One region of the Streptomyces sp. bgisy159 genome, then DNA from elsewhere that is predicted to be linked to it. Evidence: riboswitches for the same ligand, from Rfam matches in the RefSeq annotation. Region 1 holds a riboswitch; the other holds the start of a gene.
The links. A riboswitch is a leader RNA that binds a small molecule or an ion and turns the genes downstream of it on or off. The one in region 1 is predicted to bind ZMP and ZTP.

Region 2: linked by a shared signal. The riboswitch ahead of AC3ET3_RS15655 (bifunctional 5,10-methylenetetrahydrofolate dehydrogenase/5,10-methenyltetrahydrofolate cyclohydrolase) and the one ahead of AC3ET3_RS02240 (glycine hydroxymethyltransferase) in region 1 are both predicted to bind ZMP and ZTP.

Annotation. Positions count from the first base shown of each region.
Region 1 is NZ_JBYIQX010000002.1:48,250-53,893, reverse strand. Features, by position in the region: gene AC3ET3_RS02260 (carboxymuconolactone decarboxylase family protein) at 1-22, opposite strand, end outside; gene pdxR (MocR-like pyridoxine biosynthesis transcription factor PdxR) at 70-1,461, shown strand; gene AC3ET3_RS02250 (hypothetical protein) at 1,696-2,031, shown strand; gene AC3ET3_RS02245 (glutathionylspermidine synthase family protein) at 2,047-3,231, shown strand; ZMP/ZTP riboswitch at 3,377-3,465, shown strand; gene AC3ET3_RS02240 (glycine hydroxymethyltransferase) at 3,509-4,957, shown strand; gene AC3ET3_RS02235 (hypothetical protein) at 5,394-5,644, opposite strand, start outside.
Region 2 is NZ_JBYIQX010000013.1:121,652-127,295, forward strand. Features, by position in the region: gene AC3ET3_RS15635 (MBL fold metallo-hydrolase) at 1-139, opposite strand, end outside; gene AC3ET3_RS15640 (S-(hydroxymethyl)mycothiol dehydrogenase) at 139-1,224, opposite strand; gene AC3ET3_RS15645 (hypothetical protein) at 1,437-1,736, opposite strand; gene AC3ET3_RS15650 (nuclear transport factor 2 family protein) at 1,909-2,277, shown strand; ZMP/ZTP riboswitch at 2,354-2,439, shown strand; gene AC3ET3_RS15655 (bifunctional 5,10-methylenetetrahydrofolate dehydrogenase/5,10-methenyltetrahydrofolate cyclohydrolase) at 2,462-3,307, shown strand; gene AC3ET3_RS15660 (VOC family protein) at 3,715-4,083, opposite strand; gene AC3ET3_RS15665 (YncE family protein) at 4,575-5,644, shown strand, end outside.

The DNA of each region.
Region 1 (5,644 bases):
CGGTGGTCTGCGTGGTGGTCATGGTCTCCACCCTAGGAAGGAAGCAGCCCAGGAGTATGGTCCATTTCCATGCGTGATTCATGGGCCACTCTGGGCGTGGACCTGCACCTGGAAGTCACCGGTCCGCGCGTGCGGCGCGGGCTGACCGACGCGCTGCGCGAGGCCGTCCGCGGCGGCCGGCTCGCCCCCGGCACCCGGCTGCCGTCCTCCCGTTCCCTCGCCACCGACCTGGGTGTCGCGCGCAACACGGTCGCCGGCGCGTACGCCGACCTCGTCGCCGAGGGCTGGCTGACCGCCCGGCAGGGCTCCGGCACGCGGGTCGCCGAGGGCGCGGCCGCGCCCCGGCCGGCCGAGCCGCGGACCGCCCGCCGACGGGAGCCCGGCAGGCCCGCCCACAACCTGATGCCGGGCACCCCCGACCTGTCGTCCTTCCCGCGCGCGGAGTGGCTCAAGGCCGCCCGCCGCGCCCTGAACGCGGCCCCTGCCGACGCCCTCGGCTACGGCGACCCGCGCGGCCGGCCCGAACTGCGTACCGCCCTGGCCGGCTACCTCGCCCGGGCCCGGGGCGTCCGCGCCGACCCCGAGCACATCGTGGTCTGCTCCGGCTTCTCGCACGGCCTGCGTCTCCTCGCCGAGGCCCTGCGCGCCGGCGGACTGCGCGACCTCGCCGTGGAGTCGTACGGCCTCGCACCCCACTGGACCCTGCTGGAACGGGCGGGCCTGCGCACCGTGCCGCTGCCGCAGGACGAACACGGCACACGCGTGGCGGAGCTGCCGGCCGGCGGGGCGGTGCTGCTGACGCCCGCCCATCAGTTCCCGCTCGGGGGCGCCCTGCGGGCCGAGCGGCGCGCCGCCGTCGTGGACCGGGCGCGGCGTACCGGCGGGCTGGTCCTGGAGGACGACTACGACGGGGAGTTCCGCTACGACGCCCGGCAGCCCGTCGGCGCCCTCCAGGACCTCGACCCCGACCACGTCGTGCACCTCGGCACCGCCAGCAAGTCGCTCGCCCCCGGGCTGCGGCTGGGCTGGCTGGTGCTGCCGCCCGCGCTCACCCCCGGGATCACCCGGCTCGCCGCAGCCCGCTCCACCGGCGTCCTCGACCAGTTGACTCTCGCCGAGTTCATCACCTCCGGCGCCTACGACCGCCATGTGCGCGCCTGCCGCCTGCGGTACCGGCGGCGCCGGGACGCCCTCGTCGAGGCCGTCGCCGCCCAGTCGCCCGACGTCCGGGTCACCGGGATGGCCGCCGGGCTGCACGCCGTGCTCCGGCTCCCGCCCGGCACCGAGGAGTCGGTGGTGCGGGCCGCCGCGTGGCAGGGCCTGGCCCTGACGGGCCTGTCCTGGTTCCGTCACCCGGCCGCCACGACCGAGCCGGCGGACGCCGTGGTGGTCGGCTACGGGGCGCCCTCGGACCGGGCCTGGCCGGGCGCGCTGGAGGCGTTGTGCCGCGTACTGCCGTGACGGATCTGGCGGCGGGGGCGGGGGCCGCTCGTACGGGGAGTACCGGCGATCTCTAGGCTGACCTCGGACAGTACCCACGCGCACCGCCGCACAACGCCGCACAACGCCGCGCGAAGACGGCGCGAGCACGGCGCGGGGGAACGCGACAACAGCGCGACGATGCGACGACAGCGCGACGACGGCGCGAGGACAGCGCGCGGGGCAGCCCCCGCGGGACAACGGGGAGACGGGGACATGGCGGAACAGGCACGCAGGCGTTTCAGGTCCGGCACGGTCGTACTCGGCGGCGTGGGGCTGCTCGCGACCGCCCTCACTGCCTGCTCCTCGGCCCCCGACAAGCGCTGCGTCGACCGCAACAGCTACCAGGTCGGCCGCGGTTACAAGGTGACCTCCGACCGGAACTGCAAGACCGGCACCGACAGCTGGTACTACGGCGGCAAGAAGGACGACGGCTGGGTCTGGGGCGGCTCCTTCACCAAGCCCGGCAAGGGCTCCGGCAGTTCGTCGAGCGGCGGCAGCGGAGTCGACCGCGACGGATTCGGCGGCGGCTCCGGCAGCTACGGCGGCTGAGCCGGAGACCCGCGCATGGAACGCCGCACCGTACGACCGCGCCCCGGCTGGCAGCGGACCGTCGAGGAACAGGGCCTGATCTACCCGCTCACCCGCCACCCCGACGGCAACCTGCGCCCCTACTGGGACGAGAGCGCGTACTACGTCTTCTCCCTCGACGAGGTCGAGGCGCTGGAGGAGACCGTCGAGGAACTGCACCGCATGTGCCTCGCCGCCGCCGACCACATCGTCACCACCGGCCGCTTCGCCGACCTCGGCATCACCGACCCGCGCGTCGCCGCAGCGGTCGCCGAGGCCTGGCACCGGCGCGCCGAACTCCCGTCCGTGTACGGCCGATTCGACCTGCGCTACGACGGCACCGGCCCCGCCAAACTGCTGGAGTACAACGCCGACACCCCCACCTCCCTGGTGGAGGCCGCGAGCCCCCAGTGGTTCTGGATGGAGGAACGCTTCCCGGGCGCCGACCAGTGGAACTCCCTCCACGAACGCCTCGTCGCCGCCTGGAAGCGGCAGGCCCCCCTCCTCCCGCCCGGCAGCCCGCTCTACTTCGCGCACTCCGCCGCGGACGAACTCGGCGAGGACCTGATGACGGTCGCCTACCTCAAGGAGACCGCCGAGCAGGCCGGCCTGGACACCGACTGGATCTCCATGGAGGAGATCGGCTGGGACCCCCTCGCGGAACGGTTCGTCGACAACCGGCTCCGCTTCATCCGCAGCTGCTTCAAGCTCTACCCCTGGGAGTGGATGACCCAGGACCGGTTCGCCGACCACGTCCTCGACACCCTGGACAACGGCGGCGGCACCGGCAGCACCCTGTGGATCGAGCCCGCCTGGAAGATGCTGCTCAGCAACAAGGCCCTGCTCGCCGTCCTCTGGGAACTCCACCCCGGCCACCCCAACCTGCTGCCGGCCCACCTCGACGGCCCCCGCGAGCTCGCCGCCACCGGCGGCTACGTCGCCAAGCCGCTGCTGGGCCGGGAGGGCGCCGGTGTCACCGTCCACCCGCCGGGTGCCGACCCGGTCGTCCGCGACGAAGCCTGCTGCTACCAGGGACTCGCTCCCCTCCCCGCCTTCGACGGCAACCACGTCGTCCTCGGCGCCTGGGTCGTCGGCGACGAGTCCGCCGGCCTCGGCATCCGCGAATCCGCCGGCCTGATCACCGACGAGTACGCCCGCTTCCTCCCGCACGTGATCCTCTAGCGGTGAGGGACCAGGGGTCAGGGACCAGGGGCCCGGGGCCCGGGGGGCTGCTCGCGGCAGCGTCCAGGACCTGTCGCGCCCCGGTCGCTCGGTCGCCCGCATGGTGGACCGGCGGCCCTGGCCACCGGGGGCGACGGGTAGGCTGACGACGGGCCGTGACTGGCGCGCTGGGATGGGACGGACCATCGGGGAGCGGCCCTGAGTGATCAAGTGCCGTGCGCCTGGGCCAGCCGAGCATCGTGACCGACACCCGCCACGCCACCCGGAGGCCGACGACATGCCAGACCAGCACCCGTCCACCGAGTCCACCGCCTTCCGCGCCGCCCTGGACGTGATCCGCGCCGTCGAGCCGCGGGTCGCCGACGCCATCGGCCAGGAGGTCGCCGACCAGCGCGAGATGCTCAAGCTGATCGCCTCCGAGAACTACGCCTCCCCGGCCACGCTCCTGGCCATGGGCAACTGGTTCAGCGACAAGTACGCCGAGGGCACCGTCGGCCGCCGCTTCTACGCCGGCTGCCGCAACGTCGACACCGTCGAGTCCCTCGCCGCCGAGCACGCCCGCGAACTCTTCGGCGCCCGCCACGCCTACGTCCAGCCGCACTCCGGCATCGACGCCAACCTGGTCGCCTTCTGGGCCGTCCTCGCCGACCGCGTCGAGGCGCCCTTCCTCCAGAAGACCGGCGTCCGCCAGATCAACGACCTCTCCGAGGCCGACTGGGCCGAGCTGCGCCGAGCCTTCGGCAACCAGCGCATGCTCGGCATGTCCCTGGACGCCGGCGGCCACCTCACCCACGGCTTCCGCCCGAACATCTCCGGCAAGATGTTCGACCAGCGCTCCTACGGCACCGACCCGGCCACCGGCCTCATCGACTACGAGGCACTGCGCGCCCAGGCCCGCGAGTTCAAGCCGCTCATCATCGTCGCCGGCTACTCCGCGTACCCCCGGCTGGTGAACTTCCGGATCATGCGGGAGATCGCCGACGAGGTCGGCGCCACGCTGATGGTCGACATGGCGCACTTCGCCGGCCTGGTCGCGGGCAAGGTCCTCACCGGCGACTTCGACCCGGTCCCGCACGCCCAGATCGTCACCACCACCACCCACAAGTCGCTGCGCGGCCCGCGCGGCGGCATGGTCCTGTGCGACGACTCCCTCAAGGACCAGGTCGACCGCGGCTGCCCGATGGTCCTCGGCGGCCCGCTGCCGCACGTCATGGCCGCCAAGGCGGTCGCTCTGGCCGAGGCGCGGCAGGAGTCCTTCCGCGACTACGCCCAGCGCATCGTCGACAACTCCCGCGCCCTCGCCGAGGGGCTCACGCGCCGGGGCGCCACCCTGGTGACCGGCGGCACCGACAACCACCTCAACCTGATCGACGTGGCCACGTCCTACGGTCTCACCGGCCGCCAGGCCGAGGCCGCGCTGCTGGAATCCGGCATCGTCACCAACCGCAACGCCATCCCCGCCGACCCCAACGGCGCCTGGTACACCTCCGGCATCCGCGTCGGCACGCCCGCGCTGACGACGCGCGGCCTGGGCACGGCGGAGATGGACGAGGTGGCCGGCCTGATCGACCGCGTCCTCACCACCACCGAGGCGGGCACCACGGCCAAGGGCACCCCGTCCAAGGCCGCCCACGTCCTCGACCCCAAGATCGCGGACGAGATCTCCCGCCGGGCCACCGACCTCGTCGCCGGTTTCCCGCTGTACCCGGAGATCGACCTGGGCTGACCCCGGGCCCGGGCGGACCCCGGCGGACCGGCCGGGGTCACGACGGCGGCCGGTCTGTAGGCCGCACGGGCCGCCCCGGGTCGGCCGTGCCGGACGGGACGCGCCGGAAGCCCACGGGCCGGACGCGCCGGTCGGAGCGCCGGCCGGAGGTGCCGGTCAGAGCACTGGCCGGACGTGCCGGTCAGAGCCCGGACCGGGGCCGAGTCAGAACTCCGGACCGGGCACCCGGGGCAGAGCCCTGGGCCGGACACCGGGCCAAGCTCCGGGTCACCGGCCCCGGCCTCCGGCCCCGGTCACCAACCCTGGCCACCGATCCCGGTCACCGGCCCCGGTCACCAACCCTGGCCACCGATCCCGGATACCGATCCCGGCCCCGGACCCTGGCCACCGATCCCGGCCACCGATCCCGGCCACCGATCCGGGTCACCGGCCCGGATCAGAGGTCGATCAGCTCCTGTCGCGGTTCACCGTGCGGCGGTCCCGAGTCCCGCAGGAGTGCCGCACGGCGGATCAGCGCCGTGCCCGCGGCGCCGAGCAGCACACCCACCGCCAGCCCGGGCACGGCCCACCGCAGCGCGCCCGTGCGCCCGGACCCGGTCTGCGCCGTCGGCCGCGCCCGCTCCGCGCCCAGCAGCCCCGACCGCTCCAGCCGGTCGAAGGCCGCACGGGACGCCCGGTGCCAGCGGA
Region 2 (5,644 bases), on a different contig from region 1:
CACGGGCGTCGTGGGCGGCGTCGATGACGATCGCCTCGTGGTCGTCTCCGACGATCCACACGTTGTTCTCGACGTCCCAGCTGCCGCCGTCGAGGGTGAACCGGCCTGAGGTGACGAGGCGTTCGACGCGGGCGCCCATCACAGCACCACCACCGAGCGCAGCACGTCGCCGTGGTGCATCCGCTCGAACGCCTGCTCCACCTGGTCCAGCCCGACGGTCTCGGTGACGAACGCGTCGAGCGGCAGGCGGCCCTGCAGGTGCAGGTCGATCAGCATGGGGAAGTCGCGGGAGGGCAGGCAGTCGCCGTACCAGGAGGATTTCAGCGCCCCGCCCCGGCCGAAGACGTCCAGCAGCGGCAGTTCCAGCTTCATCTCCGGCGTGGGCACGCCGACGAGGACGACCGTGCCGGCCAGGTCCCGGGCGTAGAACGCCTGCCGGTAGGTCTCGGGGCGGCCGACCGCCTCGATGACCACGTCGGCGCCGAAACCGCCGGTCAGTTCGCGGATCGCCTCGACGGGATCGGTCTGCTCGGCGTTGACGGTGTGGGTGGCGCCGAGGGTACGGGCGGTGTCGAGCTTGCGGTCGTCGAGGTCGACGGCGATGACGCGGGCGGCGCTGGCCAGGTGCGCTCCGGCGACGGCCGCGCCGCCGACGCCGCCGCAGCCGATGACGGCGACGGAGTCACCGCGGCCCACGCCGCCGGTGTTGATCGCGGCGCCGATGCCGGCCATGACTCCGCAGCCGAGCAGTCCGGCCACCGCCGGGGAGACCGCGGGGTCGACCTTGGTGCACTGGCCGGCGGCCACCAGGGTCTTCTCGGCGAACGCACCGATGCCGAGGGCGGGCGAGAGCTCGGTGCCGTCGGTGAGGGTCATCTTCCGGGCGGCGTTGTGCGTGGCGAAGCAGTACCAGGGGCGGCCGCGCAGACAGGCCCGGCAGTTCCCGCACACCGCACGCCAGTTGAGGACCACGAAGTCGCCGGGCGCCACGTCGGTGACGTTCTCGCCGACCGACTCGACGACGCCCGCCGCCTCGTGGCCGAGCAGGAAGGGGAAGTCGTCGTTGATGCCGCCCTGTTTGTAGTGCAGATCGGTGTGGCAGACGCCGCACGCCTGCACCCGCACCACGGCCTCGCCGGGTCCGGGGTCAGGTACGACGACGGTCTCCACCCGTACCGGTTCGTTCTTGCCCGGTGCGATCACGCCGCGCACTTCCTGCGCCATCAGGCTGCCCCTTCCGTCGCGGATTGCTGTCCCTGCGACGACCCTAGACGCCGCTGATCGCCGAGGGGACCATCACGGCCGTCCGCCTGCGGGGGCGGCCCGGGCCCTGGGCGTATCGCCCCGCGACCTCGTACGGACGGAGGAGCGGAGCGGCGTCGGACGCTGAGAGGGGCCGCCCGGCCGGACGGCCCCTGGGGCGGTGCGGGCGGCGGTCAGGCCTGGACGGCGGGGAGCAGCCCGGTGACGGGGGCGACCAGGTCGGTGACCTGGTGGAGCTCGTTGAGCCGGTTCAGCTCGTTCACCTTGTTCAGCTCGGCCAGCTGGCGGGACACGCGGGGCATGTCGTCCCGGTGCTCGGCGGGGATGTCGCTGACGGCGAGCGAGTCCAGCGTGGCGATCGGGTTGATCTGGCCGGTTTCCGGGGCGCCGGCCGCGTTCGCCATCGGCGCGCCGAGGCCCGTGGCCCCGACGGCGAGACAGGCGGCGGCGACGATGCGTCGAGTGGAGATCATGCCCTCAGCAACGCGCGGAGGCCTGCCGCGGACACGGCCGGGCCGCACCGCTCACCCGTGAGGCGCACAGGCGGCCCTGCGCTTGCCGACCCGGTCGGGGCGGAGGACGCTCGGAGGTGAGGGTCACGCGGCATGTCTCCGCTCGGTCCGCGGCCCTCTCAGGGAGGTCACCATGGGCACCGCGACGGGCTCCAGCTTCGACAGCGAGACGCTGCGCAGGGCTGTGGAGGGAAACACCGGCAACAACCTGCTGTCGCTGTACGCCGACGACGCGGAGCTGCGCATCGTCGACCGCAACAGCCAGCCGAGCCACCCCACAGTGCTGCACGGCCGGGGTGAGATCGCCCGGATGCTCGACGACGTGTACAGCCGCGACATGACGCACCGGATGGAGGGGTGTGTGGTCCAGGGCGACCGGGCCGCCTACAGCGAGTCGTGCGAGTACGCGGACGGCGTCCGGGTCCTGTCGGAGTCGATGATCACACTGCGGGACGGCAAGATCGCCCAGCAGATCATGATCCAGGCGTGGGACGAGGAGTAGCCGAACGAGGAGGGCCGGTCGTCCGGGCCCGGGTCGCCCGTCCGGCGATCCGGGCCTTCTCACGTGCCGCTATCCTGTTCGAGGCCGTGACTGGCGCTGAGGTGGAGCACCACCGGGGAGCGGCCGGACAGACATCCGATGCCGTGCGCCTGGGCGACAAGCTCGACCAGCTCAGGAGTGGATCATGTCTCAGGCCCGGCTCATGGACGGCACCGCGCTCGCCCGCCGCATCGTCGAGGAGACCGCGAAGAAGGCGGCCGACCTCACCGGCCGCACCGGTACGACGCCCTGTCTGGCGACCGTCCTGGTCGGCGAGGACCCCGCGTCCGTCACCTACGTGCGGATGAAGCAGAACCGCTGCCGCAAGGCCGGCATCGGCTCGCGGCACGTGGCGCTGCCCGCCGCCACGACCACCGAGGAACTGGTGGACACGCTGGGCGCGTTGTCCGACGACCCGACCGTGCACGGCATCCTGCTGCAGCACCCGGTGGGCGACCACATCGACGAGCGGGCCGCGTTCGAGGCGATCGCTCCGCACAAGGACGTCGACGGGGTGACCTTCGCGTCGTTCGCGGCGATGAGCTTCGGCCTGCCGGGCTTCGTGTCCTGCACCCCGGGCGGCATCATGCGGCTCCTCGACGAGTACGACGTCGACCCGGCCGGCAAGCGAGCGGTGGTCGTGGGCCGCAGCGCCATCCTCGGCAAGCCGGCGGGCATGCTGCTGCTGGCCCGGGACGCCACCGTGACGTACTGCCACTCCCGCACCCGGGACCTGTCGGCGGCGGTGCGCGAGGCGGACATCGTGGTCGCCGCCGTGGGCCGTCCCGGGCTGATCACGGGCCGCGACCTCAAGCCGGGCGCGGTCGTGCTCGACGCCGGATACAACCCGGGCAACGTCGGCGACGTCGACTTCGACTCGGCCGTCGAACGGGCCTCACTGATCACGCCGGTACCGGGCGGCGTCGGCCCGATGACCATCGCCGTGCTGCTGGAACAGACGGTGCAGGCGGCGGTCCGGCAGCTCGGGTGAGCCGGCGGGCTCCGGCGCGCGGGGTGCGCAGAGGTCGGAGTATGTCGGGCAGACCCGGGGGGCCGGCATCATCCCCGCCCCCCGACCGGCCTCACGCCGGGCCCGGATGCCACCGCCACGCCGCAGCCCGCTCCACACGTCCGTCCCGGCTGTCGCGGGTGGGGGACCGCCGTCTCGACGCACCGCCCCGGTGCGCGGGTGGATCTCCACCGGAGCCAGGGCGGTTCACCACCTCGCCGATTCTCTGCGTGGCGGTCCGACGGCGATACGGTCCGCGTGGCGGGCGCCGGCGACCTGCAGGATCGCGCCCCTTGTCCTGGCCGTGCTGCGGCACGACCCGCGCTTGGCGGCCGACGGCGACGACGTGTCCGTCACCAGCGTCCGGCGCCCGGGTGACGAGAACGGCGTCACTGGGCCGGGATCGGCTGGGTGAGGTTCACCGGATTACCGTCGGGGTCCTGGATGTGGGCGACGCGCTGTCCCCACGGCATGTCGTTGGGGCCACCGCTGACCGAGCCGCCCAAGGCTGTCACCCGGGCCAGCGTCTCATCGACGTCGTCGACACAGATGCTGAGCAGGATTCGCGACGACTCCCGGTCCCCGGGGTTCGCCTTGGCCACCAGCCCGAGGTCGGTGTCGCCGATGCGCAGGCCGAGGTAGAAGACCGGGCCTTCCTCCGGTACCCGGAAGATCTCCTCGGCGTCGAACAGTTGCGTGTAGAAGGCGAGCAGGACGTCGTGGTCGGCGGTCAGGATGACTGGCTGGATGGTGGACATGGCACCCCTGTCGAGAACGGTCGTATCGCCGGGTAGACCGTTCGAGGACGGTGAACTCATCGGCCACCGCGCTGCCGGAAGAACTGCACCCCGCACCGCCGAGACGGTTCAGCTTCGGTGACGACCGCTCGGCCGGCTGCTCGCTGCCGTGGCCTGAAGCGCCGGCGCAGGTCCTTGTGCAGGACCAGGTACGGCAGCCCGGCCCCGGCCGGTCGTTGAAGGCTCAAGTCGGCTCGCGGGGAGACTTGGACTGGTCGCGCTGCGCGATCCTCCACGACAGCCAAGCGCTCGAACCACTCGTGCGGGGCACCCCGCCCATCCGCCCCCGCCATGTCGGTCACGGATCGATTTTGTCGTGTCCGCAGTCTTGTGGCGGAGGGCACCCCTTCCTTACTTTCCAGTAAATCCGCGTGAACGCAGCCGTGTTCAGTGACGGAAGAGCCGTACCGCCTTGCCCCCACACACCATCGCCCGCAGAGGAGGGAGCCCGCATGCCTGCCTTCAGACCCAGGTACCTGCGCTCCGTAGCCGCCGCCCTCGTCCTGACCGCCGCCGTCCCCGCGACCTCGGCCGGCGCCGCGTCCGACTCCGGTGCCGGCTCCGCCGGCGGCCTGCGGGAGGTGATGTTCGTGGGCAACAACTGGGACGGCACCGCGGACGTCATCAAGTCCTCCGGTGACTTCGCCAGGATCGGGCGGATCGACGTCGTCCCCGACAAGGACGCGCGGATGGCGGAGATCAACGCCAACCCGATCCGGTGGATCTACTTCATGGCGATCCGCAACAGCGTCGGCGAGGGCCACGACCAGTTCGTCGACGACATGTACTCCACGCCGGACGGCACCTCGGTGGTGGTGTCCCGGCCCAGCTTCGCCGACGTGGTGTCGATCGACCTGGCCACCGGGGCGGTCAACTGGCGCTTCCCGGTGTCCGGTTACCGCTCCGACCACATGGCGGTCTCACCGGACGGCAAGCGCGTCGCGGTCTCCGCCTCCCTGTCGAACACCGTGCACGTGCTGGACATCGACACCGGCGCGGAGCTGGGCCGCTTCGCCACCGGCGACAAGCCCCACGAGAACATCTTCACCAGGGACGGCAAGTACATCTACAACATGTCGATCGGCGACGTGAACACGGCGACCGACGCCCCCTGGCTGGACTGGACGAAGGGCGACCGGCACATCACCGTCGTCGACGCCACCACCTACCAGCAGGTCAAGGTCATCGACATGCGCTCGCGCCTGGACGCCATCGGGCTCAAGGACTACTCGGACGCGGTGCGCCCGGCCGTGTTCTCCCCCGACGAGTCCAAGCTGTACTTCCAGGTGTCGTTCTTCAACGGCTTCTTCGAGTACGACCTCGCCACGGACCGGATCACCCGGACGAAGACGCTGCCGAAGAACCCGGCCACCGGTGACGACCGCACCACGTTCGTCAACGACTCCCGCCACCACGGGCTGTCGATGAGCCCCGACGGCGCCAAGCTGTGCGTGGCGGGCACCATGGACGACTACGCGACGGTGGTCGACCGGGCCACCCTCCAGGAGGGCCCGCTGGTGAC